3 regions of the Shewanella sp. MR-4 genome follow, and region 1 is predicted to be linked to each of the others. Evidence: riboswitches for the same ligand, from Rfam matches in the RefSeq annotation. Region 1 holds a riboswitch; each other region holds the start of a gene.
The links. A riboswitch is a leader RNA that binds a small molecule or an ion and turns the genes downstream of it on or off. The one in region 1 is predicted to bind cyclic di-GMP.
Positions count from the first base shown of each region.

Region 2: it holds a riboswitch for cyclic di-GMP, as region 1 does, so the genes downstream of both, gbpA (N-acetylglucosamine-binding protein GbpA) here and SHEWMR4_RS17640 (hypothetical protein) in region 1, are expected to answer to the same signal.
Region 3: it holds a riboswitch for cyclic di-GMP, as region 1 does, so the genes downstream of both, SHEWMR4_RS14720 (glycosyl hydrolase family 18 protein) here and SHEWMR4_RS17640 (hypothetical protein) in region 1, are expected to answer to the same signal.

Region 1 covers NC_008321.1:4,026,627-4,037,441, forward strand. The annotation lists gene SHEWMR4_RS21215 (S8 family peptidase) at 1-1,275, opposite strand, end outside; gene SHEWMR4_RS17635 (thioredoxin family protein) at 1,536-1,898, shown strand; gene SHEWMR4_RS17640 (hypothetical protein) at 2,044-2,616, opposite strand; cyclic di-GMP riboswitch class I at 2,702-2,791, opposite strand; gene SHEWMR4_RS17645 (ATP-binding cassette domain-containing protein) at 2,960-4,447, opposite strand; gene SHEWMR4_RS17650 (hypothetical protein) at 4,544-5,284, opposite strand; gene katG (catalase/peroxidase HPI) at 5,490-7,709, opposite strand; gene SHEWMR4_RS17660 (DUF2999 family protein) at 8,078-8,329, shown strand; gene SHEWMR4_RS17665 (hypothetical protein) at 8,512-9,045, shown strand; gene SHEWMR4_RS17670 (carboxymuconolactone decarboxylase family protein) at 9,226-9,630, opposite strand; gene SHEWMR4_RS17675 (HAD family hydrolase) at 9,819-10,802, opposite strand.
Region 2 covers NC_008321.1:3,615,535-3,626,349, reverse strand. The annotation lists gene exeM (extracellular exonuclease ExeM) at 1-445, shown strand, start outside; gene SHEWMR4_RS15910 (hypothetical protein) at 572-1,027, shown strand; gene SHEWMR4_RS15905 (PaaI family thioesterase) at 1,136-1,573, shown strand; gene SHEWMR4_RS15900 (YgjV family protein) at 1,627-1,872, shown strand; gene katB (catalase KatB) at 2,232-3,692, shown strand; gene SHEWMR4_RS15890 (TMEM165/GDT1 family protein) at 3,763-4,320, opposite strand; cyclic di-GMP riboswitch class I at 4,723-4,818, shown strand; gene gbpA (N-acetylglucosamine-binding protein GbpA) at 4,944-6,419, shown strand; gene SHEWMR4_RS15880 (aromatic amino acid transport family protein) at 6,977-8,152, shown strand; gene SHEWMR4_RS15875 (S46 family peptidase) at 8,391-10,547, shown strand.
Region 3 covers NC_008321.1:3,351,661-3,362,475, reverse strand. The annotation lists gene SHEWMR4_RS14735 (methyl-accepting chemotaxis protein) at 1-1,213, opposite strand, end outside; gene SHEWMR4_RS14730 (aminopeptidase P family protein) at 1,681-3,498, opposite strand; gene SHEWMR4_RS14725 (ROK family protein) at 3,860-4,651, shown strand; cyclic di-GMP riboswitch class I at 5,099-5,186, shown strand; gene SHEWMR4_RS14720 (glycosyl hydrolase family 18 protein) at 5,294-7,900, shown strand; gene SHEWMR4_RS14715 (FKBP-type peptidyl-prolyl cis-trans isomerase) at 7,967-8,437, opposite strand; gene SHEWMR4_RS14710 (short-chain fatty acid transporter) at 8,659-9,987, shown strand; gene SHEWMR4_RS14705 (HPP family protein) at 10,119-10,598, opposite strand.

The DNA.
Region 1 (10,815 bases):
GTTACCCGCAGCCACGGCCACAAATACGCCCGATGCCGCCGCATTCAAGAAGGCTTGTTCCATTGGCTCTGACCATGGGTCTTCTTCTAATCCACCGAGTGAAGCATTGATAACGTCAACATTATCGATAGCAGATTGTTCAATTGCCGCCACGATGGCCGACGTTGGACAACCTGCATAAGGATCTCCCGAACCACCTGGCCAGCAGACTTGATAGGCGATGATATTGGCGTGGGGAGCCATACCTGACACTTGCGGTAACACTAACCCCGTTTCTATCCCTTTGCCGTCTGGAGTGTATTCGGTAATGGTATGAGGTAAGTCTTTGATCACGTTACCCGCAATAGTACCAGCGACGTGAGAACCATGGCTGTTATAATCCAAACCGATTGCGGGACGGGTCTCGCTAAATACCGGATCGGTATACGCCTTAGTAATTTCTGGATAGGAATAAATCCCGATCAACTTATCGTTACAGTACTCAGGTGAAGCCGCACAATCACCTAAGTATTTGCCATTGAGCGGGTTGGTATGTTTGTAACCATCGCCACCTACGGCTGCAAATGAAGGATGGTCGGCATTAATACCGGTATCGATAACACCGACAACCATACCTTCACCCATATTGGAGCTATTGAGCGCACTGTTGCTCCATACACTCGTCGCCCCCGTTTGGTCTGGCGTGCTAAAGGTTTTAAGCTCGTAGATTTTTTCACGGGTAATGCGTTTAACGCCGGGCACCTTCGCCAGTTTGGCCGCCTGCTCCTGCGTCATTTCAGTGACAAAACCGTTAAGCGCAACCGAAAACTCACGACCGACTTTTAAATCGAGTCCCTGTAATGTTTGCGCTTGTGAGACAACAGCAGCACGTTTTTCTGCCAGATAGTTGTTATAGGCTTTGAGCTGGGGCTGGTTTAAGTTGAGCGGTGCTTTGGTATTTCGTGCCTTAGCAACCGTAGTTTGTGTCGCGGCCAACTGACCGACACCACCCTGATAGGTCGAAATAGGAGCATCACTAAGTTGTACTATATACTTGTGAACACCTTGAATATCGGCTTCAGCATTGAAGACTGCATGTTGTTTTTTAATTGTTTTATTGACTTGGTTTTCCCAAGTAAAAGTGTCTTCCGCTAATGGTTTGGGCGCGTAATCCGCAGGTGCGGGTCCCCATGCTGAAGACGGTTCGACCGTATTAAGTGCGCTTGTTGAAGCAATACCGCTTCCAACGTATAAAGCGGTCGCCACCATCACGGCGACTTTATTGTGTGTAAGCATTATCTTCCCTTTTATCCACGATTAACTGCCATTAAATGCAACATAATTACAACATCGCGAATGATTGCCGTTAGTGCATAAGGCGTCAATTCGATAAGGGCATTTGCTACAAAATGCTACTTGTAAAACAATGTATTAAATAAAATACAGCACCTATTTCTTGAGGTTTAACTAAGTGATAAATGGGGATGTTTATCATCCCTAACGCTGGTTAAATGTTAAAAAATTGCAGCATTAAAAAAACGTCAGAGAGTGAGTAAATGAGCCATCCAGCCGTACATCAAATTGAATCTCGAGCCATGCTCGACTCACTGTTGAATCAACACCATGCGGTAGTTTTGCTCTTTGGCGCGCCAAGCTGTGGTGTGTGTCAGGCACTGAAGCCTCAGATTACGGATATGCTTGCAAGGGAGTTTCCCCAAATGGCGCTGGCGTATATCGACTGTGAGGCTCAAGGCGAGATTGCCGCCAGCTACCATGTCTTTAGCCTACCAGTGGTCGAAACCGTGTTTTATGGCAAAACCTTTGGGCGCTTCTCGAAGGTGTTTTCATTGAATGATATCCGTCACGCCATCGCGCGGCCTTACTCATTAGTATCGCAAGAACAAACTGAGGAAGAATGAGTGATCTAGGATCGAATACCGTCCTAACAATCGAACAAAGCAACAAGAGCTGGTATTGATGATAAGGAGTCCCTAACAACGAGACTCCGAATTCGATTGTGGTTAATGAGCCACTACAATAGAAGATAAACTGACTCTAGCTTGCCTATTCAGTGACTGGTAAATCAAACCACTCAGCACCTATTTCGTCAGATGGGCTGAAACTAACTTGCAATAATGGACTTTCAAGACCTTCGAATTTTGCCGAATTCTCAACATAGACATACTCAACAGCATTCTCAACTTTTTTACCGCTAGGAGTAACTTTACCTACAGTAGAACAATCCTGATCGCCTAAGGTTTCTCCACTCAATGAGCCGTCAATTCCATTAAGATAGAAACCAGTGATTTTTGCAGGTGCATTTTTACGAGCCTCAACTGAAGCATTCGCTCCGAGCATTGTTGTTTGACTGCTCATAGTCACATACAAGCCTTCGCCATCAGCATTCTCATTAGCATGTGCTTTCTTACATCTCCATGTCACAGTGCCAGTTGTAATAAATTGAAAATGCAAAAATTTTGCATTGTCCTGTAATTGACTATTATTCCAATCAAATAGCGATTGAATATCCCCTTTGCCCACAAACCCAACACCATTTTCATCATAGGTAACAGAGGCATTAACTGAGCCAGCAAATACTAAAGTAGCTAACGCTACGAGTGTTGATTTAAATTTCATATATTCTCCGAAAGGTAAAAAACAAATATCCATATCCCGTTAGCGCATGCATTGGGTTTGCATATCGCCAAGGTTTTTCACCTGATTCGGCAACTCAGCCATCTTAATAACAGCCTGTACAATAAGATCCGAAGCTTTGCGACCCCGTTTCACAACGGGTGTGCCTGTTCGTCAGTTGACGTAGGAAAATAAGCCAAGCTTAAAATCCTACTATAAGATGATAGATAAAAATGAAGGCGTCAAACTTTAGTATTAAATTTATTCGACGTTAAGCGGTTGAATAACTAACGCTTATGGCAACCAGCCGCTGTTAATCATCCGCATCTAACAGGGATTAAGCCCCCTAATCAGGACTGCGACTCACCTCCACCGAATAACCTTCATCCTGCTTGATAAAATCGACAAAGTTTTTGATGGCAGGCAAGGCATCTTCCCTATGGTGGGAGACATACAACAATTGGCTTAGATGATGCTCGGCAATCATATCCAAAGCCCGCATCACTAAGGTGCGATTGATAAAGTCGAGCCCTTGATAAGGCTCATCCAAAATCAATAATAACGGCTGTTTAATCAAGGCTCTGCCTATGAGCAATAGCCGCTGTTGACCGTAATCCAGTTTTTTAAAGCCCGTGCTAGCAAACTCACTCATGTGCAAAATCGCCAACCATTCCTTGGCCAGATCCAATTGGGGTTTAGTGGGCTTGTGATACAGGCCGATGGAATCGTAAAAACCCGACAATAAGACATCGAGCGCCGAGCAACTGACGCGATACTGTAAATGCAATGCCGACGATACTATGCCAATCCGTTGCTTAATCTGCCAAATACTCTCGCCGCTACCACGGGGTCGGCCAAAGAGGGTAATGTCATTGCTGTAACACTGGGGATGGTCGCCCAAAATCAGTCCGAGCAGAGTACTCTTGCCACAACCATTGGGCCCTCGCACTTGCCAATGCTGGCCCGCGCTAATCCGCCAATTCACCCCTTTAAAAATCAAGCCGCTCACATATTCGACCTTGCCGTTTTTAATGTCGACTATCGGGTCGAACGCCTCGGCATTGTGGCGTTGACGCGCCATCAATGCCAAGAGTTCGGCGCTGCGGCTGGCCGAAAGCGCATTAAGCTGCGCCATCACAGGATGTGTATGCCACTGCTCAATCGACATGGGCGCGCTCAGTTGATGCACATGCTGACCCGATTTGAGCATATCGCTATTAAACAGCGCCACATGGCTAATACAGGGCGGTAATTCTTCTTGGCGTGAGGTAATGATTAGCAGCTGCGTATGTTCGGCAACCTCCACCAGCAACTGCGACAGGCTGAGTTGATGCTCGATATCCAGCCCTGCATAAGGGTCATCTAAAATCAGCAAGTTGGGCTCAGTTGCCAGCGCCCGCGCTAACATCACCCGCCGGGTTTCACCGGTCGATAACTGCCGAAATCCACGATGCTTTAAATGGGTTAATTCAACTTTCAGTAAAATGGCCGCCAAGTGTGCATCATTTAGGCAGCATTCCTGCACCAATGACTCGACCGTCGAGCCGTAATCGAGTTCGTCCTTTTCTAATTCCCGCTCCAGCAGCGCCTGTTGCAAACCGAGAGACACCCAGCCAATTCGCGCGGGCAGCCCCGTAATTTGCCCCGCATCTGGCTCAATATCCCCAGCCAATATCCGCCCAAGCAATGAACCGCTATAACTGTCGGTCGCAAAAATCGCCCAATGCTGCGCAGGCATTAGCTGCCAATCTTCAACCACTAACAGTTCATTACCGCGACCGTAGCGTAATCCCTTAACGGCTATCGCCTGAGAGTCTGTGGTGTGATGCTGCATTGAGTACGTCCTTTGGGGTGATTTTTATCCAAGTCTAACAAGCTGTTATCGTTTTTGTCTCTTCGACTTTATGCAAAGGGCAGATACAAACAGGGATCAGGGGCGTAATTTGATATACAACTCGCCCTCGCGAATTTGAATATCTTCGACGCCGTCGGCAAAGGCATTCCAAAAGCCTCTGTCGCCGAACTCACTGACAAGATTGACATTCTTCATATTGCCTAGCCAAGCATTAGGAATAGGCACGCCCATCAAGCTAACGCCCACCAAAGACACACTCGGGCGGCGATTAGCATCGAGATGGATATCGAGTCCGGCATTCACCCGTAAAATCTCCCCCGCCATCACAGGAAAGTCCCGAGGGATCGGCACTAGGATTTTGGCACTGGCTAAATTATCTGAAAAATCAATGGCAATACGCTGTGCAAAGTCGGGATTACGGCCAATGATGGCATTGACTTCGCGCTCGCTAAAACTCACTTGCCTATCTTCAGGCCGCTCGCGATAGGGCTCAGGTTGTAAATCGTCACTCGAGGACGACTGAGCCGAATCCTTGGTATGAGCCGAGGCCTTGCGCTCTGGCTGCCAACCTAGCTGACTCAGTTTATCCTCAAGCTTTGCCTCTTCTTTGGTTGATAAACTCACAGGCGTCAACGGCTTAGGGAAGATATAACTGCGAACCACAAAAAAGGTAATCCCCACGGTAAGCACTATGGTCACCAGTATCATCAACAAGACTTGAACACCGGTAAAACCCTGTTGCCGCATCCCCATATTAAAGGGCTTACGTGAGCGGCGCTGCGGCCTTGCTAAATAGAGGCGAGATGTTGAGAGCATATTCGTTTCGCTACAAAGAGATTTCCCCCGATACTACTTGGCAAAGCGGCATAAGGAAACGCCTAAGGCCAACAAGCGAAGCCTTCAGCGAAAACTCATTTCAAGTTAAATGAGGATAGAAAGAGAAAAGTCCACCCATGCACAGGGCACGGATGGACTTATGAGAGCTGAACTCACGGGTGATAAAACCCAGAGTCAATGGCGCTTAGATATCGAAGCGATCGGCGTTCATCACCTTATTCCAGGCTTTGATAAAGTCCTGCACGAATCTGTCTTGTCCATCTTGGGCGCCGTACACTTCAGACACGGCGCGCAATTCAGAGTGCGAACCGAAGACTAAATCGACGGGAGTCGCGGTCCATTTCAGTTTACCGCTCTTACGATCTTGCCCTTCGTAGATACCTTCTTGCTTCTCTGACTTGCTCCACTTGGTCGACATATCGAGCAAGTTAACGAAGAAGTCATTGCTTAAGGTGCCAGGTTTGTCGGTAAACACCCCGTGTTTCACGCCAGCGCTGTTGGCATCTAAGGCGCGCAGACCACCTACCAGTACAGTCATTTCCGGTACGGTCAGATTAAGCATGTTCGCACGTTCAATCAGCATCTCGGCGGGAGAATGGCTGCTGTCCTTCGAGTAGTAGTTACGGAAACCATCGGCCGTTGGCTCAAGAACCGCGAAGGATGACACATCGGTTTGTGCCTGAGTCGCATCCATACGTCCTGGAGTGAATGGTACAGAAACAGCCACACCCGCCTCTTTCGCAGCCTTTTCTACCGCCACGCTACCACCGAGCACAATCACATCGGCCAGCGAAACCTTCTTGCCACCTTTCAGTGAGCCGTTGAAGTCTTTTTGGACTTTTTCCAATTTAGCCAGCACCTTAGCTAACTCTTTAGGATTGTTCGCCTGCCAATTCATCATAGGCTCTAAACGAATACGCGCGCCGTTTGCACCACCACGCATATCGGTACCCCGGAAGCTGCTGGCCGAAGCCCATGCCGTTCTCACCAATTCGGGAACCGTTAAGCCAGAAGCCAAGATTTTGTTACCTAAGGCTTTGATATCGGCGTTATCAATTACAAGGTGGTCAAGGGCGGGAATTGGATCCTGCCAAATCAACATTTCCGCTGGCACATCGGCACCTAAGTATCTTGCCTTAGGTCCCATATCGCGGTGAGTTAACTTAAACCATGCCTTAGCGAAGGCCAGCTCAAACTCCTGTGGATTTTTAAGGAAACGGGTCGTGATCTCGCGGTAAATAGGATCTTCCTTCAGCGCGATATCACTGGTGAACATCATAGGCGCATGGCGCTTATCCGCAATATGCGCATCGGGGATCAGATTGGCGGCCTTACCGTCGGCAGGTATCCACTGAATATGGCCCGCTGGGCTCTTGGTTTGTACCCAATCAAAGGTATACAGCCAAGTTAAGTATTCCATGGTCCATTTGGTTGGGTTGGATGACCAAGCCCCTTCTAAACCACTGGTAACAGTGTCTTCCGAGTGGCCTTTGCCGCATTTGTTTTTCCAGCCTAAACCTTGTGCCTCAACACCAGAGGCGGCGGGATCGGCACCGACACATTTAGAGGGATCATGCGCGCCGTGCGCCTTACCAAAGGTGTGACCACCCGCGATCAACGCAACGGTTTCTTCATCATTCATCGCCATACGGCCAAAGGTGTCACGAATTTCCTTCGCCGAGGCTAATGGATCTGGCACACCATTAGGGCCTTCTGGGTTAACGTAAATTAAGCCCATTTGGGTCGCGCCCATCGGCTTAGCCAGTTCGCCCTTTTCATTGCGGCGTTTGCTATCGAGCCAGGCTTTTTCTGAACCCCAGTTCACCTGTTCCGCTTCCCAGTCGTCGACACGACCACCGGCAAAACCAAAGGTTTTAAAGCCCATAGACTCCAGCGCCACGTTACCCGTGAACACCATTAAGTCGCCCCACGAAATTTTGCTGCCGTATTTTTGTTTGATAGGCCACAGCAGGCGACGCGCCTTATCTAAGTTCACGTTATCTGGCCAGCTGTTTAATGGCTCGAAACGTTGCTGACCACCGGCGGCACCACCACGGCCATCAAAAATCCGATAAACACCCGCGCTGTGCCACGCCATACGAATAAAGAAAGGACCATAATGACCGTAGTCCGCTGGCCACCAATCCTGAGACTCAGTCATCAGGGCTTTGATGTCTTTTTTAACGGCGTCGAGATCTAAGGATTTAAAAGCTTCAGCGTAGTGGTAGTCGCTACCATAAGGATTTGATTCAACTGCATTTTGACGTAACGGGCTTAAATTTAGCTGTTCAGGCCACCAAAATTGATTACCCGTGACTTGCTCTTGTGCGATAGCAGCCCCACCAAATGCCAACGACATCGCTAAGGTCAGCGCTGACAAGGTAGGAATAGTAGTTTTCTTCATGATGATTACCTATTTCTTCTAGTAAGGACATATCTGCCTGCACAGATGAGTGTCGTTTGTTTGCTGCTCAACCCCATGTCTCGTTGTGTAATTCTCGGGTAATGCATGAAACCGTCACCACAATCGATGCCAGAAAGTGTAGTGATGCGAGCTAACTATATGAAATGATTAAAATCGATGATTGGAATCGCCAAAATAGATTAACAATTGTTAATTTATGAAAGGATTATCAAAATTCCGACTTACGGCAATCCATGCGGTATCGGAGTAAACAGCGATTAAGCCGTTACTTCACGGCCGTACCACCACTTAGGCGTAACTGTGATAAAATGGCCGCCGTTTTCTGTTAACTTCGACAAGGTATTGCAATGAATCCCATTATTGCCATCTTAAAAGAACACAATGTCACTGATGCAAAAATTAACGAGCTTTTTCAAGCATTAACCGATAATCCTCTCATGGCGATGGGCATTATTGGCCAGCTCGGCATTCCGCCCGAAAAACTGCAGCAACTGATGGCGTTGGTAATGCAAAACCCAGCATTAATCAAAGAAGCCGTACTCGAGTTAGGTCTCGATTTCGCCAAAGTTGAAGCCGCCAAGGCGCAGCTGCAAAAGTAATTTATGCCCAGCCAATGGCTTATAAAGGTAAAGCGAAATTCGCTTTACCTTTTCTTCAGTACTTATCTCCCTTACCACGCTGTTACATAAAGATATAAAAACCTTATCCCCCCTCGCTGATAATATTTGCTAGAGTGTTGCTACACGCCATACTGGCAAAAGAGTGACCAAGAGGAAGCAAGATGCGCCCACATACTCCCCTATTAGCACTACTATTGCCCGTATTGTTGTTGGGTTGCCAAGAGCAGACTCAGGCGCAAAATCCGTCGACTGTGGACAAACCCGCCGCACAAAGCTCTGCCCAAACGGACACCGCACAAACAAGCGCAGCTCAAACTGACACGCCCCCAAAAGAGACGAGCGAGGACAAAACGGTCACTGTGGATAGGCGCGACACTCCGCAGCTTCACACATCGACTGATAAAGGTTTTATCAAGCCAAGTATTTCACCCCAAGGAGAAGGCGTAATGCTGCAAGGCACTGTGAGATATATGAATTTAGAAGGTGGATTCTGGGGCATTATCGCCGACAACGGCCAACAAATATTGCCTAAAAACCTGCCGCAGGATTACCGCAAAGACGGGCTGCGCTTGAGTTTCACCGCGCAGGAAATCACTGGCATGATGACCATTCAGCAGTGGGGCACACTCTCGAGTTTAAGTGACATCACGGTTATCGGCCAAGTCGAGAGTCAATCGGCGGATCCACGACTCTAACAAGCGTTGGCCTGAGTATGAGCCGCAAGCTTCGGGCAAAAACTCAGGCCACACTTATTGAACATTGAACATCGAGCGAATAGCATCCCCTCGTTCTGGCAAGGTATCCTAAGTACGCGCACATCAGGTGATGGTTCCACACCCGATGGCTCAAAGGATACATGCCACAGGGGGCAAACATTAAGGCTGCCCCGACACCTTGGCCTGCTCAGCCTGCCACTCTTCAATCACTTCTTTTGCCGCCCGAAAAGCCTCAATGCCCGATGGCATGCCGCAATACATGGTTGAATGTAAAAGCACTTCTTGGATTTCTTCCACAGTGCAACCATTACGCAACGCGCCGCGCACATGGCCTTTTAATTCGGTCGATGCCTTTAACGCGGCAAGCGTCGCTATGGTCACAAGACTGCGAGTTTGCCGAGAAAGCCCCTCACGCACCCAAACCTCGCCCCAGCAGTTCGCCGTCACCAACTCCTGTAATGGACGCGTAAAATCCGTGGCACTGCTCAAGGCCTTATCGACAAAACTATCGCCCATCACGGCGCGGCGTACTTCCAGCCCCTTCTCGTATTGTTCATCATTCATTTATTCAATCCCTGTGTTATCCAATCTCAATTAGCCTACTCTAGGGAAGATAGCGTGCTCGCGCCATACTCCTTAGGTGGATGCTAGGGCGCAAAAATAACAATGGGTTTATCCCGATTGGATAAACCCATTCACAACGAACTGTTTTCAGACGATGATCTTAAAAGCCCATCTGCCAATCTGAGGCCTTAGGGATAAATACGCTTCCAATCGGCTTTCATATCGACCATGGGCCAGCCTTTGGACGTTGCTTCATCTAAGCCTTTGTTTAACTGACCGATATGGGAGTCGCGATCATATTTCCACTCACGCTTGTCATCGGTATGGTGGATGTACATAGGTAAACGTAGGCCGTCACCCGCCGCGGTCCATTGCAACATGGCCAAGTCGCCATCCGAATTACCAAAGGCGGCTATGGGTCTGCGGCCTATACGTTCATATATTTCCTGCACTTTCATTTCTTTATCGTCGTTCACTAAGAAATTTGGCATACGTTTTAATGTCGGCTTACCGTCAACCAAGCTGAACTCGGTCTCAAAGGTACTGCCCACCACTTGCTCTGGGGGAATATGGTAAACGCCTTCCACCCAAGCCCGCATAAAACCCGTGCCGCCGCCGGAGACGATAAAGGTCTTAAAGCCATTAGCTCGCAGGTAATCCAGCAGCTCTAACATAGGTTGGAACACCATTTCGGTGTACTTTTTCCCTGTGGTGGGATGCTTGGCCGTCGCAATCCAGTCCTTCACTATGGCATCGAACTCATCGGTGCTCATGCCGGAATGGGTCGCATAAATCACTTTCACTAAGTCTTCGGTATGCAGCTTGCTCACATCGCCCTTAAGCACGCTGGCGAAGGGTTCCTCGGTTTTCCATTCGGGATGGCTTGAAGCCAGGGTTTTGAGGCGGTCGAGGGCAAACAACACCTGAAAGTACATGGGCTGTTCAGACCATAGGGTGCCGTCGTTGTCAAAGGTCGCGATCCGCTCGGCTTCTGGCACAAAATATTGAGAATTCTTATCCGTCACTTGCTGCACAAACTGTGTAATGGCCGCCTTGGCCTTACCATCGTTCCAAGATGCCAAAGGGTCACTCTGGGCCGCATAAGCTTGCCCCACCAGCAACATACTAACGAGTAACAATATCCAATTGCGGTATAGTCGTATGATTCTCACAGGGTATCTCCTT
Region 2 (10,815 bases), 410 kb from region 1:
GACCGCCTCATGGACCACCTTAGATGGCAAAGTGTTTGAGCGCCAAGGTAGCAAGATTGAGAAGGGCTATGGCCTAATCAACCTCAATACTCAGGCCCACGGCGCTGGAACTTACTCATACAGCTACAACGGTGAGTTAGGTAACCTCGACCATGCCTTAGCAAACACCAGTCTTGCCAAGCGTTTAGTGGATATCGAAGATTGGCATATCAACTCGGTGGAATCTAACCTGTTCGAATACGGCAAAAAATTCTCTGGTGAACTGGCCAAATCTGAGAATGCTTTCTCAGCGTCTGACCACGATCCCGTTATTGTCGCACTTAGCTACCCAGCGCCTGTTGAGCCACCAAAACCTGAGCCAAAACCAAAGGATGATGGTGGCGCGTTAGGATACTTGGGTCTAGCCTTGCTATCCCTATTCGGCTTACAACGCCGTCGACGTTAATCGAGTGATTGCAAGCTCACAACTGAGTTTGTGAGCTAAACTCAGAGCTAAGGGATGGTTTTACCATCCCTTTTTTATGGCACTGTTGTTGTGAAAGTTTGTACCTTGAACACTCGGAGAGCAGAAATGGCAGCGACTGGCTCCTACCATGCAATCGGCGTAGCGAAAGCGCCACTGTGGTTTTATTTTGTCTCATTTGTCAGTTTGCTATGGAACATCATGGGCTTATTGGCGTTTATTATCCAAATGACCATGACGCCTGAAGCCATGGCGCAGATGAGCCCAGATCAAATAAAGCTCTATGAATCAACACCTGCTTGGGTCGATCTTATTTTTGGATTTGCTGTGGTTTCTGGGGTGATTGGTTGTCTGTTGTTACTTATTAAAAAAGCCTTTTCCTATAAAGTGTTAGTTGCATCCTTAGTCGCAGTATTGCTGCAAATGAGCTATGTATTTGGTATTCAGCAGGCGGCTGCGGTACTAGGCAGCGATGCCCTCATTATGCCGAGTGTGGTGATCCTGTGGGGAGTATTCTTAGTCTGGTTTAGTCGTTTTGCTGTCACAAAGCATTGGTTAACTTAGGCGTAGCATCACCTTGCCGTTTTACACAGATTAAGCCAATGCTTATGTGTTGAACTTCAGTCACTTCTTAGTAAACTGCTAGCTGGTTTTCTTTACTAGGATGTTGAAATGAGTATTTGGTTTAGACCTGTCACCTTAGAGGATTGTGCGCGTTTAGATGCTGGCATGGGGGGCAAAGGCACCTTGATGCAGACCCTAGGGATTGAGATCAGTGAGATTGGTGATGACTACATGAAGGCAACTATGCCTGCCACGCCAGCCGTACATAATCCCTTAGGCATTGTCCATGGCGGTGCGAACGTGGCGCTGGCCGAAACTGTGGCCAGTTATGCCGCAAACTTTGCGGTGGATTTTGAGCAATATTATTGTGTTGGACAAGAGATTAACGCTAACCATTTACGCGCTTCGCGTAATGGCGTACTGACCGCGACGGCAAAACCCATTCATTTGGGGAAGCGCAGTTCGGTGTGGGAAATCTTAATCCATAATAGTGCAGGGGAGCTGACCTGTATTTCACGGATGACGGCGGCAGTCGTTAAACGCTAATCGGGCTCAACCAACCTGTTTCTGTTGTATCAATCGAAAAATAAGGACGTGATATGGATAGTGCAATGATTTGGGAATGGGTTGGTTACTTGGCGTCAGTAGTGGTGGCCATCTCTTTGATGATGTCGAATATCAAAAAGTTACGCTGGTTGAATTTGCTCGGGGCGTTACTCTTTGTGGCTTATGGCATGGCAATACAGGCTTATCCTGTTGCGGCGGTTAACTTTTTTATTGTGTTAATCGATGCCTATTATTTGGTCGTCATTTATCGGGAGCAGTTGAGTCAAAAGCAAGATTGATGAGGTGTTTCGATTCAAAAATTTGCCAATGTGCTCATATTATTCATCCTTAATTTAAGTCCTCAATGCTGAAACTCGTCTCTTCGGCACCCTTGTGGATCCCACTAAACAGTGCTTTGTCCTCCTATGCTCAACAATGAACACTGCCTGCGCTTAAACGGCGGCAGTCATCATTGTGTTGATTTTTAATCTTCAAAGTAGATTGCTTGAATCTATATTAATCGCTTTATCTGATTGCCACTCTTATCTATTCTAACTCCATCGACAACACGTCGCCCTGCCAAGGAGATAAGCCATGGCCACCATTTACGATTTAATTGAATCTTGGGTTAACACCAATCAAGAATGAGGAGCAAGATATGAGTCAACAGTATTTAACAAGCCAAAGCGGTTCTCCAATTGCTGACGATCAAAACTCATTGTCAGCGGGTGAGCGTGGTCCCTTACTACTGCAAGATTGGCATTTAATTGAAAAGCTTGCCCACTTTAACCGTGAGCGTATTCCTGAGCGTGTTGTGCATGCGAAAGGGACTGGCGTATACGGTACTTTCACCCTGACTAAAGACTTAAGCGAATACACCATCGCCGACCACTTTAACGGTGTGGGTAAGCAAACTGAGACCTTCGTGCGCTTCTCTACCGTGGGTGGTGAAATGGGCTCTGCCGATGCCGAGCGCGATCCCCGTGGTTTTGGTCTGCGCTTCTATACCGCCCGTGGTAACCACGATATCGTGGGTAACAACACGCCGACCTTCTTCCTGCGTGATGGTATTAAGTTCCCAGACTTTATCCATACCCAAAAGCGTAACCCATTGACGAATTTGAAAGATCCACAAGCTATGTGGGACTTCTGGTCATTAAACCCTGAAGCCATGCACCAAGTGACGATTCTGATGTCTGACCGTGGTATTCCGGCAAACTACCGCCAAATGCATGGTTATGGTTCGCATACTTTCTCGTTCTGGAATGCTAAAGGTGAGCGTTTCTGGGTGAAGTTCCACTTCAAATCGCAGCAAGGCGTGGTGAACTTAACCAATGAGCAAGCCGATAAGTTAAAGGGTATCGACCCTGACTCATCCCAGCGCGATATGGTGGTAGCTGTGACCGACGGTAACTTCCCTCGTTGGACGGTGAACGTACAGATTATGCCTGAGGCCGATGCCAACACTTACCATATCAACCCATTCGATTTAACTAAGGTGTGGCCACATGGCGATTACCCGTTAATTGAAATTGGTGTGTTAGAGCTGAATCGTTTACCGCAAAACTACTTTGCCGAAGTCGAGCAAGTGGCATTAGCACCGAGCAACTTAGTACCAGGTGTGGGCGCATCGCCCGACAAGATGTTGCAGGCGCGTTTATTCGCCTATGCCGATGCGCAGCGTTACCGAATTGGGGCGAACTACAACCAGTTACCAGTCAACTGCCCACATGCGACTAAAGCCAACCATCACCAACGTGCGGGTGCCATGGCGGGAACACAATGCCCATACCACGGTAGTCAAACCGGTGGCGATGCCGCGGCTAACTATGGTCCAAACAGCACTGCGGGTGCTTTAGTTGAACCGGCAAACTTTGCCGAGCCACCACTGCGTTTAGATGGCGAAGCGGCGCGTTACAGCCGTTACAATCAGGATGATTACACTCAGGCGGGTAATTTGTATCGCATCTTCAGCGAAGCCGAGAAGGCACGCTTAGTGGAAACGATTTCTGGCTCACTGCGTCAGGCAAGTGTAGAGGTACAGCAACGTATGCTGGCACATTTCCACAAAGCCGATGCTGATTACGGTCAACGTATCCAAACTGCACTCGGGTTATAAGTTAATTCGTTAACCCCATAAAAAAGGCCAGTGTTATCACTGGCCTTTTTGTTTATCTTCATTTTATCAATCAGTTAACCATTAAGGTTGCTACGCCGAGCAGGGCAAACAAAATTGCGCAGCCCCTGTGGATCCACTTCATTGGTAATTTTTCGGCACTAAAATGTCCCGCAATAACCACTGGGACGTTCGCTAGCAACATACCCAAAGTAGTACCTGCAACCACCATGGCTAAGGCATCGTATTTAGCGGCTAAAACGACAGTTGCGATTTGGGTTTTGTCGCCCATTTCGGCGATAAAGAACAGAATAAAGGTCGCAACAAAGGGTCCCATCTTATAGAAACGGCTCTCTTCGGCGTCCACTTTATCGGGGATCAGTACCCAGAGTGCAATCGCAAAGAAGGAGGCGGCAACCAAGTAGCGTGCTACATCTGGGCTCACCCAGTTAATCGCCCATTGGCCAAGCCAGGCGGCGGCAAAATGGTTAAACAGGGTTGAGAGTAAAATCCCCAAGATAATCGCAGTTTTATTTTTAAATCTTGCAGCGAGTAATAGGGCAAGCAGTTGGGTCTTATCGCCAATCTCGGCGATGGCAACCGTAAAGGTTGAGGCGAGTAACGCTTCCAAGTGTGATCCTTTTAGGGGTGGTTTTTGACATAAGCACAATAGACCGTCCACCCCTAGGTGCGGTTACTGTGCTCAGGTCTTGCAGGACAAATCGATGATTTGCTGTGAACACCATGGCATGCGGCCAAGTATGTTGATGTTCACCCTGAATATCGATGGCTCGAAATCCAGTTAGCTACTCCCCCGAAGCGAGGTGGGCATTATACCCAAGTGAAACAGGGTTTCAAGATTAAACTCATCGAGTCAGAGGGCAAATAATCTGACAGGCGCCAATAAAATACCGCTTATCGTTTTGTAACGCTTTGAATTGTAATAACTTAAATTTTGACAACGCTGTCTTTTGTTGTTAGATTAGCCGGGTCTCAACGTTTAAGTTACATACTGTTAACTTCAATGGAGATCCACCGTATTTGGCAAACTAATTGAAAAATTAGGACGCAAAGCCTCCGGTCTAAGGTTGTAAAGGGATGTTGAAACTAAGATAGCGGGGTTGCCTCAGAATTGAGCTGATGCTTTCAATTCTTTGAAAAATAAACGGCTTTGCTTAATGCTGTTTTGCCTAAATACCACTTTTATACCTATGCCAATCTCGTCGAGAAAGGCGCCCTACGGAGTACAATAAAGTGGCACATCTAACTGCTTTTACATCAATCACAAATGCTAACCACAAACACCCACAACTGGCTCGTTTAAGCCTAATTGCCTTGGCCCTAAGCGCTACGAGTGCGCTAGTTAGCCAAACGGCGTCGGCCCACGGTTATGTGGTTTCACCAGAATCACGCTCATACGCCTGTAAAACTGGCAGCAATTTAAACTGCGGCGCCGTTCAATGGGAACCGCAAAGTGTTGAAGGTCCATCAGGTTTTCCTGAGTCAGGCCCTGCCGACGGCAAAATTGCCAGCGCAGCCAACGCAGCGTTTTCTCCCTTGGATGAACAGAGCCCAAGTCGTTGGTCTAAGCATGACATTAAGTCGGGTTGGAATGACTTTAGCTGGCAGTTCACCGCTAACCATGTGACCCGCAATTGGCGTTACTATTTAACTCGTCAAGGCTGGGATCAAAACCAAGCCTTGAGCCGTGCAAGCTTTGACTTAGCTCCCTTCTGTGTGGTCGACGGAGGTATGGTTCAGCCGCCTAAGTTAGTGACACATAACTGTTATGTGCCTGAAGACAGAAGCGGTTATCACGTGATTTTGGCCGTGTGGGAAGTCGGTGATACCACCAACAGTTTCTATAATGCTATCGATGTGAACTTTAGCTCTGGTGTTGTGGTGCCGGGCGAGTGGACCGATATTGGCGATATCAATCCGTCACTTGATCTTAAGGCGGGTGATAAGGTGATGACGCGGGTGTTTGATGCTAATGGCGAGCAAACTGCCAAGCAGACTCAGATAACCATTGCCGACACTACTCAAGGTGCCAAGCAAAATTGGCCATTCCTGTTAGCCAGTGCCATTAATGCCCAGCAGCCACAACTTAAGGCGGGGCAGAAGAATCCCTCTGGGGTGATCTCGCCCGTTTACGGTAAAAATGAGATTTATGCCGCGCCTAATTCGGGCCTAGAGCGAGTGGAAGTGAGCTTTGATATTGCGCCTGCGCCGGGCAATCAGCTCGATGTCACGTCACTGGCCGATGATTACACTATTGTCGATGGTGCCGCAAAGGTCAGCTTCGATGTCAGCACTAATGCGGATATGCAGGTCTCGGCTTACCTATTTAGCCACGATGGCACGGCAGCTGGATATGTCACACAAGTGGTTAATAATACTAGCGCGAGTCTAGTGCTTGATGTCGTCGCGCCTAAGGCTGGCCATTATCACTTACAAGTGAAGGGCGAGCCGAAGCAAGGTGAGGTTATCCAGCAAAACTTCGATCTGTTCTTAAAAGATCAAGCCACAGCGCCGGATGCCGATTATGTCTTCCCCGAGGGCATTAAAAACTATGTGGCGGGTACTAAAGTGCTGCAACCTAAAACTGGCAAGGTCTATCAATGTAAACCTTGGCCTTACAGTGGTTATTGCATGCAATGGTCGCCAACTGCAACCGGGTTTGAACCGGGTGTCGGCGGCTCTTGGAATATGGCTTGGACTGAGCTGTAATCGGTTAACAGGGGAATAAGCGGATTGTGAGTCGCGTTAATCCGCTTTAGCGCAATCCCGTCCCCCGTCGAATCGCTAAACTCATTGATAAACCCTGCAATGCCACAAGTGTTGCAGGGTTTATTGTTTTGATAACAGATCCGCCTCGATTTTTTATCTTTTACTCACATTTCCCCTTCGGATAGCCAAAGCGGCGTCATCTTTGTCTATAACTGGCTTGCCCGCTGGGGTTGGCTCTGTTAATGTCCAGAGCTATCTTCTTTTACGCGCGATGTCGCTGCTTTGCTAAGGCAATCACGGTTGAAATTAATGTCACTTTTCTGCAAACGATTTAGTTAGCCTCAATGGCGACTGGGTTGAAATATTCAAAAGCTATTGGGGCCAATTGATCTGCTCTTTGAGATCGGATTGGATGCTTTAAGTTTAGTGACGCTTTTCGTTTGAGATTGCTGTTGGCTTAATCACAGAGTGCGCAAGGCTTTATCCTTCAAATCTACTCAAAAAACCTTAAAAAATAATAATTAATACTTGAACAGGATAATTGTGTGAATTCAAAAATGTTAGGCTCGATAGCCATTGTCGCGGGGACCGCCATTGGCGCGGGAATGTTAGCCTTACCCTTAGCCACGGCCGCCTTAGGCATGGTGCCAGCCATTTTGTTAATGGTGGTGATTTGGGGCTTGTCAGCCTATACCTCATTGTTAATGCTTGAGATTAACCTGCGCTCAGGCGTTGGTGATAACGTCCACGCCATCACGGGCAAACTCCTCGGCAAGAAAGGCCAAATGGTGCAAGGCGCCTCCTTTCTCAGTTTACTCTTTGCCTTAACGGCGGCGTATTTGACGGGCGGTTCATCGCTGTTAGTGCTTAAAGCCAAAAATATGTTCGACCTCGTGTTAGATAACCAACTGGCGGTCGTGCTGTTTACCTTAGTGCTGGGTGGATTTGCGGCCTTAGGAGTCGCTTGGGTTGATAAAGCCTCGCGCTTCTTGTTTTCGCTGATGATTTTATTGCTGATTGTGGTCGTGCTGTTTTTATTACCGGAAGTCAGTATCTCGAGTATGGCAACCAGTGCAGTGGCCGAGTCCATGACCAGCAGTTGGATGGCGGCGATTCCTGTGGTGTTTACTTCTTTTGGTTTCCACGTGTGTATCGCCACCTTAGTGCGTTATTTGGATGGCAATGCTGTTTCGCTGCGCAAAGTATTATTAATCGGTTCAACCATTCCGCTCGCTTGTTATATCTTCTGGTTATTGGTGACCTTAGGCACAGTGGGTGGCAACGAAGTTAGCAGCTTTAATGGCTCTTTACCTGCGCTGATCAGTGCATTACAAGAGATTGCCCACACGCCTTGGATCAGCAAATGTATTTCGCTGTTTGCGGATTTAGCCTTAATCACCTCTTTCCTCGGGGTCACCTTAAGCCTGTATGATTTTGTGGCCGAACTGACCCGCGCAAAGAAGACCTTCCTCGGCCGCGCCCAAACCTGGCTGTTAACCTTTGTGCCGCCGCTGTTATGTGCGCTCTATGTCCCCGAAGGTTTTGTTGCGGTATTAGGCTTTGCAGCCGTGCCGCTGGTGGTGATGATTATCTTCCTGCCGATCGTGATGGCACTGCGTCAGCGCCAAGCCACGCCGCAGGGATACCAAGTGTCTGGCGGCACATTTGCCCTCGGAATTGCGGGTTTGCTAGGCGCAGTGATTATCGGCGCTCAGTTATTTGTCGCGCTGTAAGTTAAAGCCGTTTAGCGTACTGAAGCGGCAGAGTTAAACCGATAAATATGATGAATGTATTTGCTTTGTAAGCGAATTTTTCTAACTCTGTTATAGAGTGCGTACGATATGCTAAAGTCAGGCCCAGTGCCTGACTTTTTGCTTTTTAGCGTTAACCAAAGTGGCATGTAATCCCAATAAATATAAGAAATGGCCTCGCAAGCGCTCGGCTTTCTTCACCTAAAACGGACTTAAGATAATGAAAAAATGGTTACTCTCAGTTGCCGTGGCGGCGAGTTTTGCCTCCCATGCCGATGAAGGTATGTGGCAGCCACACCAATTGCCCGCAATGGCCGATGAACTCAAAGCGAAAGGCTTAGAGATTGATGCAAAATCGATTTCCAAACTGACCGAATTCCCCATGAATGCTGTGATCAGCCTAGGTGGCTGTACGGCATCTTTTGTTTCGCCAAAAGGCTTAGTGGTGACAAACCATCACTGCGCCTATGGTTCGATTCAATATAACTCGACTGCAGAGAAAAACCTGCTGCAGGACGGTTTTTTAGCTAAAACCTTTGCCGATGAATTACCCGCCGCGCCAGGTTCTCGCGTTTATGTCACCGAAGAGGTGACCAATGTGACTGAGCGCGTCAACGCTGGGCTTGAAAACAAAGCGGGCCGTGAGTTTTATCAAGGCGTTGAGAACCAAGAAAAAGCACTCGTTGCCGAGTGTGAAAAGGATGAAGGCTACCGCTGCCAAGTGTATAGCTTCCACGGTGGTTTAGAATACTATCTGGTAAAACAGTTAGAAATCCGCGACGTACGTTTAGTCTATAACCCAGCGGGCAGTGTTGGTAAATACGGCGGCGATGTCGATAACTGGATGTGGCCACGCCACACGGGCGACTTTTCCTTCTACCGCGCCTACGTGTCTAAAACCGGTAAACCTGCCGAATTTAGCGCCGACAACGTGCCGTACGAACCAAAGAGTTTCTTAAAAGTCTCGGCCAAAGGTGTGAGCGAAGGGGATTTTGTGATGGTGGCAGGTTACCCCGGCCGCACTAACAGATACCGCACCGCGAACGAAGTGCAAAATCAGTTCGAATGGGCTTACCCTGAAGGCAAGATGCTGCGCGAACGTTTTATTGAAATCATCAAAGAAACGGCGCCAGAAGGCAGCGACGAGCGCATTAAGTACGAAAGCCAAATCGCTGGCTTAGCTAACTACGCTAAAAACTTCACCTCGATGATCGAGTTTTATGGCAAATCCACCATGTTAGCCGATCGCAAGGCCCGTGAAGCCGAACTCGCCGCATGGATTGCCAAAGACAGCAGCCGCGAAGCCAAATACGGTAAAACCTTAAGCGAGCTAGACGCGCTGATCGCTAAGAGCAAAGCCCACCAAGAACGGGATATGATTTTAAGCTACATTGGCAACACCACTATGGTGCCAACGGCGACCAATCTGTACCGTTTAGCCCATGAGAAGCAATTGCCTGATATGCAACGCGAACCTGGCTTCCAAGACCGCGATATGACACGTTTCAAGGCGAGCATGGAACGTATCGATCGCCGTTATGCGCCAAGTGTCGATAAGGCCGTTCTCTTGGATATGCTTAAACGTTATGCCGCGTTACCCGAGGCGCAGCGCTTACCAGCAATGGATAAAGCCTTTGGTATCGATAAAAAGGTTAACGAAGCTAAACTTGCGAAAACCTTAGACAAAATGTACGCCAAAACCGAGCTGGGCAACAAAGATGTACGTTTAGCTTGGATGGAAAAATCCGTTGATGACTTCAAAGCCTCTAAGGATCCTTTTATTCAATTCGCCGTGGCCATGTATGACACCAACATGAGCGAAGAGAAGAAAGAGAAAGAATTGGATGGCGAGCTGATGAAAGTGCGTCCGCAATATATGGATGCCATCATCGCCTATAACCGTGAGCAAGGTAAGCCAGTGTACGCCGATGCGAACTCTAGCCTGCGCGTGACCGTTGGCCATGTTAAAGGTTATGAACCTAAAGATGGTTTAGTGGCTAAGCCCTTTACTCGCCTCGAAGGCATAGTGCAAAAAGACACTGGCGTTGACCCATTTGATGCGCCGAAAAAGCAGTTAGAGCTTATCAAGCAGAAGCAATACGGTGATTTCTATGTGAAAGCCATCGATTCTGTGCCGGTAAACTTCCTGTCGACCTTAGACACCACCGGCGGTAACTCTGGTTCTCCAACCCTAAACGGCCGCGCCGAATTAGTGGGTTTACTGTTCGATGGCGTGTATGAAAGCATCATCGGTGACTGGGCGTACGACGATAACATCAACCGCTCAATCCAAGTCGATAGCCGTTATATGCTGTGGGTAATGAAGTATTTAGATAATGCCGACAACCTATTAGCCGAGATGGAAATCGTTAAGTAATCCATCGCCGCATCAGCAATGGTGCGGCCTATAGTGGCCGGATTATCAGCATTTAAGCGTGATATAAGACTGCAATAGCAACACATCAGAATAGCGATAAACTAAGTAAGTTTATCGCTATTTTTTTGTGCAATGACTACTGATAGCTGTTGAGATAGCAGTATTGCTAGGCGAGCCATGGTATTCGCTCACCGACACGCAGCAAGTCCTATATGGACACCTCGAATAGATCAACCACTTTTTAAGTAACAGAAAGTAATACTGCGTA
Region 3 (10,815 bases), 670 kb from region 1:
ATAACTGGGTACGGCTCGACAGCGCGCGTACTTCGTCGGCGACAACCGCAAACCCGCGGCCTTGTTCTCCTGCGCGGGCGGCCTCAATCGCGGCATTGAGGGCGAGCAGGTTAGTCTGCTCGGCAATCGAGTCAATCTCGCCCATAGCACTGGCTACCCGTTCGGCTTCTTTATTGAGTTGATGAGCATTATTGGCGGCATCGGCCACGGATTTGGCTAATTGCTCAACTTTTTGGGTGTTGGCCTTCATATTGGCGCTGCTTTTCAGGCAGAGATCGTAGGCGGTGTTGATGCTGGTCGAGGTCAGTTGGGTATTTTGTGCAACCTCGGCAATGGTTGAGCTCATTTCTTCCATCGCGCTGGCGAGTTGTTCTAGCTGGTTTTTCTCTTGGTCTAGGCTGACATAGGTTTGTTCTGTGGTCACCACCAGCTGATCGGCAATCGCATGTAAGTGGTGGGCCTGATCTTGGGTACGACCAAGCACGCCGTTCATCTTGGCTTGCAATAGGATCAATTGGAAATCGAGAATCGATGAGGTATCGGCGCCCGAATAGATATAGCGGCTGATAGAGTCATATTTCTCTTGCATTTCAATCAATTTGGCTGGAATGCGAAAAGCTTCATCGTAGAAAATCGCCAGATTGAGGCTCATTAACATCGCCCCAGCGAAAATCACGCCCCAGCCCCAAAAGTAACCTGCAATCAGTAAACCCGTGGTGGCCACCACGGCAGACACAAATCGCTTTTGCATTAAACTCAGCGGCTTAGGAATGGGTTTGTTCTGCATTAGCCTGCGGTAAATCTCCGTTGCTTTGCTGACATAGGCCGCCTGCGGCTGGATACGCACCGACTGATAGCCGACGATAGTCCCATTCTCAAACAGCGGAGAGACGAAGGCATCGACCCAGTAAAAACCGCCATTCTTGCAGCGGTTTTTGACTATGCCTCGCCAGGATTGGCCGGATTTCAGCTTTTCCCACATCTCTTTGAAGGCGGCGCTGGGCATATCGGGATGACGTACTTTGTTGTGGGGATGGCCGATTAATTCTTCAGCACTGTAGCCCGACACCTCGGCAAAACGTTGGTTGACATAGGTAATGATCCCGCGGGTATCCGTTGTGGAAATCAATTCGTCTTGTGGTGTGAGGCGGACTTCTTGGGCGTTGCTGTGGATATGACTAATTTTATTGTGGCTAGGGTTACTCTGGCTCATTTAGTGTGTCCATTCAGGGCCGAAACGACATTGGGGTAAATGTAACGGGTAAAACGAGTGCCAGCTCTCATTGGAGCCGGCTTGTTATGTGATAATGGTATCATTTTTGTGGGGTTATTGGAGAGAGGTTTTTAGCTTTAACCTCAATAAAAGTAATGATTTTTAAATTTCATTCGTGTTTTTAAACATTACGTTTTTAATTCGCTTTCAAACGAGTGTTTATCCTGTTAAAAAGCAAATTTCAGAGTTTTATATAGGGTCAGTTTCTCGCTTATGGGGCATATACCGCTATTAGCTGATAAGGTTAAAAACATGGCCGCAGCTTAGATGAAAAACCTAAGCGTGCCTATTGGACTAATGTCGTTGTTGAGCAGATATATGGGGGACAGATTCCGCTCAATTTGCTTTGAGGCTGCTTCTAATAAAAACCCAAGCGCTGGGGCTTGGGTTTTCGTGTTGAACGAGTGTTAGATGGCTTTTGTCGCCTGTGTCAGCCACTTAAGCTCACTGCCCGACATTAATGGCGATAAGGTGTTAAACACTTTCTGATGGTAAGCATTAAACCAGTCGATTTCGCCTTGGGTTAACAGGCTCTTATCGATAAGGCGAGCATCCATTGGGATCAGCGTTAAGGCATCGAATTCATACATTTCACGCTCGGCGCCCTTTAAGGCTTCGCAGTGTTGGACTACCACTAGGTTTTCTAAGCGGATCCCAAAACTGTCGGCGCGGTAATACCCTGGCTCGTTAGATAACACCATGCCTGGCATTAAGGCGATGGCATTGAGGTTTTTACCGATGCGCTGCGGACCTTCGTGCACGCTGAGGAAATGACCAACGCCGTGGCCTGTGCCGTGGTCGTAATCAAAGCCATGTTGCCACAGATATTGACGGGCGAAGGCATCGAGTTGCTGCCCTGTCGTGCCTTTCGGATAGCGGGCCTGATCTAAAGCGATATGGCCTTTTAATACCAAGGTGACCATTTTCTTCTGTTCATCGGTCACGTTACCAATGGCGATGGTACGGGTGACATCTGTGGTGCCGTCCAGATACTGAGCGCCAGAATCCACAAGGTAGATGCTGTTCATCGTCATCATGGCTGGCGTGCCATTGTTATGGTTGTAGTGGCACATGGCCGCATTGGCGCCAGCGGCGGAAATAGTATCAAAACTTGGCTCTCGATATTGTGGATCTTCGAGGCGGAAGCTTTCCAACTTGTCGGCGAGGGTGGCTTCATCGTGCAGACGATTGGCTGCGACCTCGGCATCGAGCCAAGCGAGGAAACGACTCACGGCCACACCATCACGGATATGGCTGGCGCGCATGCCCGCTAATTCGGCGGCATTTTTCTGTGCCTTAGGCAGGGAGACCGGGTCGATACCGGCAATTAACTTGGCGCCTGCATCGCGGGCGATATTTTGTGCCCAAGCGTTAGCAGAATTGGGATCGGCGAGCAGTTTCACGCCCTGTAAGCTTGCCAAGGTATCGGCAAGGGAAGCTTCGCTCTTAAAGCTCACACCCGCTCCAACATGTTCCTCAATGCCTTCAGGGAGTTTGTTTAAATCGGTAAACAGCTGCATATCGCCATTGGCGTGAAGTAGCCCGCAGCCGAGCACGACTGGCAGACGCGGTACGTCATTACCACGGATATTGAGTAGCCAGCAGAAGGAGTCTAAAGCGGCGATTAACGCGACATCGGCGCCGGCTTTTTTGACTAGTGCGCCAATCTCGGTCCGTTTTTGCAGGCTGGTCTTACCCGCACTCTCATTACTAAATAACGTGATAGCCGCGCTCGACGGTGCAGGTCGATTTTGCCAGTGCTTATCAATCGGATTCTGTTCAACGGCAACCAATTCAATTTGGGCTTTCGCTAACATCGCTTTGGCGTTTTCAAACCAAGCTAAAGTGTGTAAACGGGCATCGAAGCCCACACGTGAACCTGCGGCAAGCGTATCGCATAGCCATTCGATTTGCGGTGTGTCGGTCAGGCTTTCATAACTAAAGAGATTCGCATCCACCTGCAGACGTACTTGCACCGTATAACGACCATCGGTAAAGATGGCGGCTTTGTCTTTTAAGACAATAGCCATACCCGCTGAGCCGGTAAAATCCGTTGCCCAGTACAAACGCTCATTATGCTCTGGCACATATTCGCCTAAGTATTCGTCCGCGCGCGGGATGATAAAGGCATCTAAATTGGCACTGGCAAGTTCACTACGAATGGCGGCAAGACGGTTAGCAATCTTATTAGGCTGTAGGGATTGTGACGATGATGATAACGACATAGGGGCTCCAAATATTGGCATTGGCGGCTGACGTAGGCGGCCAAATTATAATGCGTAATGCTGGCGAAAAGGATGCGAATTGGCGGCGATTATCGCAAGCTCAATGGCTAAGATGCAAGGGGATGGAATAAAGGATTTTGTATACAATTTTGTTTTTTAGCTGTCATTTTACGATAACGAGGGCTGTGATCTTAGGCTAATTCTTAAATTGAAATGTTATCTTTATCACTCAGTTCCTCCGACTAATTCTTACAAATTAGCCACTTAAGTTTTATTCAATCGCTAATATTTACCCATTATGCTAACATTCGCCATCTCCGCTCGGGGTCAGAGGGGAGCACATGTATCAGTGGAGTTGGCGATGCAAACATTAACAATAGACGTGGGCGGTAGCAAAGCCCTGTTCGAACTTCAACTCAAGGGGCATACAGAACAATATAAAATCCCCACGGGTGAAGGCTTTAAAATTGAAGATTTAAATGATCAAATCGCGGCGCTTGAACGGGATTATGATTTACAGAATTACCATTTAGCGATTGCTGTACCTGGACTCGTACAACAGAATCGTTTGGTCTCCTGTAAGTCTTTGCCCGGTCTCAATGGGCTAAGCTTTGAAACCTTGAAAACCCAAGGGGAACTTAAGTTTATCTGCAATGATATCGACGCTGGTATGCAGGCAACCTGTGACGAAAAATATGCCTGTGAGTTGTTAGTCATGTGTGGCACTGGGATTGGCATGTCGATCGCGTTGAGCGGCAAGGCTTTTACTGGCGCGACTGGGGTTGCGGGGGAGCTAGGACATTGCCGAGTGATGACAGAATCGGGGGAATTTAGTCTCGAACAACTCGCCAGTGGCGATTCTATCCGCAGCCGCAAGATTTCTACCGCCGATGATTTATATCTCGCCGGCACTTATCTGGGGATGGGGCTAGCGTGGGCGGTCAATCTGTTTAATCCAAATCGGATTTGGTTAGCGGGCGGCATGATGAACAGCGCGCCTTACTACAAGGGTTGTCTCGATAGTTTAAGACGCATGGCCCTAAGTGCACCGTTAGCCGAAATGAAGATTAATCGTGTCGATGATATGGAAACCTTGGTTTGCCGAGGTTTGTCGGTGATCTTGGCAAGGGATTACTCGAAGAGCGCTGCTTAGCGGCATTCGGCTAAGTTAGAATAAGCCGAGGTTGAGGCGTCATAAGTTCGACCACAATTCAACCTCAGCTATTATGTGGTCACAAAATAAAGATAAAAATCATGCGGTCATTGGGTAAGAGTGCTTCTGTATTGAAGCGCACCGATTCAATGGCCGTATTTTTATTCGCACTCCTTATACCGCACCCTATTCCGTGTCGATATTAATACTTTCGACTTATTTTTCTGTGCGCTATCCAGCTAACGCCAACAGCCGATGATGAGAGGCGGTTTTCATATAATTTTATTTAAACACAATGATTTAATATCATTTTATAATGAATTTATGTGCCTATTTTTACGAATGATACGGCGATAGCAATCGGTATAACAGCCTAGCTGTTAATATTTGGTTGCAATTTGGTTGGGTTGCGACATATGCTAAATAACGTAATGACAACGTTGTCATTATTGTGAAAGGCAAACCAATTGAAAGATTGGGACGCAAAGCCTCCGGTCTAAGGGTCGTTTGTACCTATGATAGCGGGGATACCGCAGGTTGTTCTTCATGTTGCCGTTGTACGCACATGGTTTTAAGAGTGTTGTATCCTGTCTATGCTTTGTTTGCCTTATTGATGCATAACTTACTCAATAGGGAATTTTCATGTTTAAGACTCAAATCTCCACCACTGCGATGCTGGTGGCTTCGGTGCTGGCATCCGTCGCCAGTTTTCAAGCATTTGCCGCGCTCCCAGGAAAACCTACCTTAGGTTGGGGAGAAACCAAGTTTGCTATTATCGAGGTGAATCAAGCCGCCTCAGCCTATAACCAGTTAGTGACGGTTAAGGATGCTGCCGACGTGTCGGTAAATTGGAACCTGAATAATGGCGATATTGGCAACAAAGCCCAAGTGTTGCTCGATGGCAATCTGGTTTGGGAAGGACCCGCCAGCGCCAATGGGGTCGCTAATTTTAAGGTGAACAAGGGCGGCCGTTATCAAATGCAAGTGCAATTGTGTAACAGTGACGGTTGTACGGCGAGTGATGCTAAACAAATCCTCGTGGCAGATACTGATGGTAGTCACTTAGCGCCACTGAATGCGCCTTTGAAAGAAAACAATCGTCCCTATGCGAATAAATCCGGCAAAGTAGTCGGGGGTTATTTTGTGGAGTGGGGAGTTTATGGCCGTAAGTTCCCCGTCGATATGGTGCCAGCACAAAACTTAACCCACATTTTATATGGCTTTACTCCTATATGTGGCGGCAATGGCATCAACGACAGCCTAAAAGAAATCGAAGGCAGCTTTGAGGCATTGCAACGTGCCTGTGCTGGCCGTGCCGATTTTAAAGTTGCAATTCATGACCCTTGGGCTGCGATTCAAAAGCCGCAGGCGGGTGTGAGTGATTATTCCGACCCTTACAAAGGCAACTTCGGCCAATTGATGGCGTTAAAACAAGCCTATCCCGATCTGAAGATCCTCCCCTCCGTTGGCGGCTGGACGCTCTCGGATCCCTTCTACTTTTTAGGGGATAAAACCAAGCGTGACACCTTTGTGGCCTCGGTGAAGGAGTTTTTACAAACTTGGAAATTCTTTGATGGTGTTGATATCGACTGGGAATTTCCCGGCGGCAGTGGTGCTAACCCAAGCTTAGGTAATGCCAATGACGGAGAAACCTATGTCACTCTGATGCGTGAATTGCGGGCGATGCTCGATGAACTCAGCGCCGAAACCGGACGCACCTATGAGCTAACGTCGGCCATCAGTGCGGGCGGCGATAAGATTGCTAAGGTCGATTATCAGGCGGCGCAGCAATATATGGATTACATCTTCCTGATGAGTTACGACTTTAATGGCGGCTGGACCAATACAGAGCTTGGGCATCAAACCAATCTCTATGAGGCGAGCTGGGATCCTAATACCCGTTACACCACGGACAAAGGCGTAAAAGCCCTGCTCTCTCAAGGGGTGACTCCGGGTAAGATTGTGGTCGGTGCTGCTATGTACGGCCGCGGCTGGACTGGGGTGAATGGCTATAGCGGTAACAATCCTTTCACGGGCACTGCAACGGGCAAAGTGAAGGGCACTTGGGAAGCGGGCGTGGTGGATTATCGCCAGATCGCCAAGGATTATATGGGCGCAGGCTGGAGCTATGCCTATGATGAAACTGCCGAAGCACCATCTGTCTTTAATGCATCAACGGGTGATTTAATTACCTTCGACGATGCTCGTTCTGTTAAAGCCAAGGGCCAATACGTGCTGGCCAATCAGCTCGGTGGTCTGTTCGCCTGGGAAATTGATGCCGATAATGGTGACATTCTCAATGCCATGCACGAAGGTCTAGGTCATGGAGAGGGCACAACGCCACCAGCGAATAAAGCGCCGATTGCCAATGCGGGGACGGATGTCACCGTAACGGGCACGTTGGATGTGACGCTAAACGGCAGCGCGTCGCGGGATCCTGAAAACGCAGCTTTAAGTTATCAATGGAGTCAAGTCTCGGGCCCAAGCTTGAGTATCACTAATGCGGATATGGCCAATGCTGTGGTGCAGCTGAGCGCGACGGCGTCGGATGTGGTGTATGTGTTTAGCCTTCGAGTTACCGATCCTGAAGGCTTATCCTCAACCGATACAGTGACTCTCACCCATAAGGCCGAGACCGTAAACCAAGCGCCTGTAGTGACTGTGCCAGCGAGTGTGACGGTTGAAGCGGGGCAATCAGTCAGTATCAACGCGACGGCGACCGACGCCGATGGCGACAGTCTTACCTACGCATGGACAGTGCCAAGCGGCGTGGCGGCGAGTGGACAAAACAGTGCCACACTGGTGGTGACGGCGCCAGCTGTTACTCAATCTACCCAATACAGTTTGAGTGTATTAGTCTCCGATGGCTCCTTAGATGCTAGTGCCGCATTGACTTTAACCGTGACGCCTAAGGCAACGGGTGGTCAATGTGATGCCACTGACCCTAATGCGGCCAATTATCCGGCGTGGAATACGACAAGCATTTACAACACGGGTGATACAGTGAGTTATAACCAGCTGGTTTGGAAGGCGAAATACTGGACTCAAGGTGACACACCTTCAAGAACGGCTGACCAATGGCAATTGTTGAGTCAGGTCGAGCTGGGTTGGGATGCGGGTGTTGCCTACAGCGGTGGTGCAACTACTAACTACAACGGTCGTCAGTGGCAGGCCAAATACTGGACTAAGGGAGATGTTCCCGGTGTCGCGTCCGTTTGGACTGATATTGGTGCAGCAACGTGCCCGTAAAGGATAGATAGAGCGCCTAAATAGAACAAAGCCATGCAGTGCATGGCTTTGTTTTTAATATTGAAATTAATTTACCTTCAGCAGCTCAACATCAAAAATCAGTACTGAACCGCCGCCAATTTTACCAGTACTGCGGTTGCCATAGGCCAGTTCGCTAGGAATAAAGAAGCGATACTTGTCGCCCTCGACCATCAGTTGCACGCCTTCAGTCCAACCTGGAATAACACGATTTAATGGGAAGGCAATGGGTTCGCCGCGCTCTACCGAGCTATCGAACACTGTGCCATCAATTAAGGTGCCGTGGTAATGCACAGTCACTGTATCACTCGCCTTAGGATGAACAGTGCCAGTGCCTTGCTTTAACACTTGATATTGCAATCCAGAGGCGGTGGTTTTCACTCCTTCTTGGGTTTTGTTTTGCGCTAAAAACTCATTACCTAAACGGATATTTTCTTGGGCCGCTTTTTGGTTATTCATCGAGGTAAAGAAGTAAAAAATCACCCCAGCAATCACAACAACGGCAAGTAACATTTTCATTTTAAGGAGCACCTCAGTCAATTTTGGTCATGTTATCAGTTTTTTAGCCGAAGTGGCTAGCGCCTCGGTTGGGCGCGGTGTTGGATGATTCGCGTTACATTTTCTCACTTTTTTAAAATGGTTAAAGGCTTTATCCCGTTTTAGAGATCGCTTAACCTGTGACATTAGACTCTACAAAAACTCAATAAAAACAGATAAGAAGAATAAACAAGGACAGTCTTATGTTAACCAAAGCGGCAAAACCTCTGGTCAAGCTCGTCGACCGATATTTACCCGATCCTTATATCTTTGTCTTGCTCTTAACCTTAGTGGTGCTGATTTCGGCCGTGGTAGCCGAGCAGAAAACCCCACTCGAAGTCATCAATTACTGGGGCGATGGCTTTTGGGCGCTGCTGAGTTTTTCGATGCAGATGCTATTAGTGCTGGTGGCGGGATTTATGCTCGCCAGCTCGCCACCGATTAAGAAATTACTCGATGGCATCGCAGGATTTGCCAAGTCGGCGCCTCAGGCCATTATCTTAGTGACCTTGGTTTCCCTCGCCGCCAGTTGGATTAACTGGGGATTTGGCTTAGTGGTCGGCGCCTTATTCGCTAAGGCCTTAGCGCGTAAAGTGCGTGTGGATTACCGTTTATTGGTCGCCAGTGCTTACTCGGGATTTGTGGTTTGGCATGGCGGCTTAGCGGGCTCGATTCCGTTAACTATTGCCACTGCTGGGCATTTCTCAGAATCACAAATCGGTATTATCCCCACCAGCGAGACCATCTTCGCTAGCTTTAACCTGCTGTTAGTACTGATTTTGTTTGTGGTGATGCCACTGGTGAACCGCTTTATGTTGCCAGAAGATAAAGACTGCATTTATGTTGATCCTAAGGCGCTGGAGGATGGGGGCGCAGACGATAAAGCGGTACAGTTAACGGCCAATACGACTCGCCCTGCGGATAAATTAGAAAACAGTCGCTTGCTCGGTTGGAGTGTCGGCGGCGCGGGACTCGTTTACTTAGGCTATTACTTTGCGGTGCAGGGCGGCAGCTTAAACCTTAACCTAGTCAACTTCTTATTTTTATTCCTCGCCATAGTGCTACATCAAACGCCACGCAGTTTATTACTGAGTCTCAACGAGGCCATTAAAGGCGGCGCGGGTATCGTCATCCAGTTTCCTTTTTACGCTGGGATTATGGCGGTGATGGTGCAATCGGGGTTAGCCCAGAGTATTTCCGAAGGTTTTGTGGCCATCGCCAGTGCCGAAAGTCTACCATTTTGGAGCTTTATCAGTGCAGGGATTGTGAATATTTTCGTGCCTTCGGGGGGCGGACAATGGGCGGTGCAGGCGCCAATTATGTTACCCGCCGCCGAAGCCTTGGGCGCCGATGTAGCACGTGTTGCTATGGCAGTGGCTTGGGGTGATGCGTGGACCAATCTTATTCAGCCTTTCTGGGCGCTGCCAGTGCTGGCAATCGCCGGATTAAAGGCGAGGGATATCATGGGGTTCTGTTTAATGCAGTTGCTGATCACCGGGGGGATTATCAGTATCGCCCTCAGCTGGTTTTAAGTTTAAAGTGAGCAGTTTTGATAAAGGGCAATCAACTTGCCCTTTATTTTTATCCTCTTCTTTATTCTCTTTTTTAGCCACTTCACGCCTGAATGTGTTAACACGTTAAGGTTTTAGTGTTTTGACGCAGCTTAAAACCATTTCTGCGGATAGGGGCGTCGACACAGCAGATTATGATACAGCCAGCCAAAGGATAGGATCAGCACTAGACCACTGGCGACCGGCGAATATAAAAAGTCCCACTCTTGCGCGGTCAGCATAATAACTAGCGGGTTTGCTCCTGCAGGAGGATGCACTGTGTGGGTCAGCATCATCAATGCGATTCCCGCCCCTACGGCCAATCCTAAGCTCAGCGGCGTGACGCCCACACTGTGGAGGATGATAAGTCCCATCAGACTAGTGAGTAGGTGGCCGCAGACAATGTTTCTTGGCTGCGCCAATGGGCTATCGGGAAGGGCAAATAAAATCACCATAGTGGCGCCAAAGGGTGCCATCAGCCACAACAGGTGCGAACTCATTTGCTCTAAGCTTGCTAAGGCACTGATACATAACATTGCACCTATGCCTGCGAGCAGTGCCGGTTTTAATTGCTGTTGGCTTATCACTTTCATTATCTGTCCTTTGAACCCAACTTGGCTATCGCGCAAGGGCTATGGTTTATATGGTGAATATCAATGGCTGCGGCTTTGGGAGGGCAGTGTTGAGTTGCCCGTTGACTCTATCCCAGTGGCCGCGTTGCACTTAATTGTGTTGAATCTTTAATGGGTAGACCAGTCTGTCTACCTAGTATCATTGCATGAGTAGACTGAGTTGTCTACCTGTGAGAAG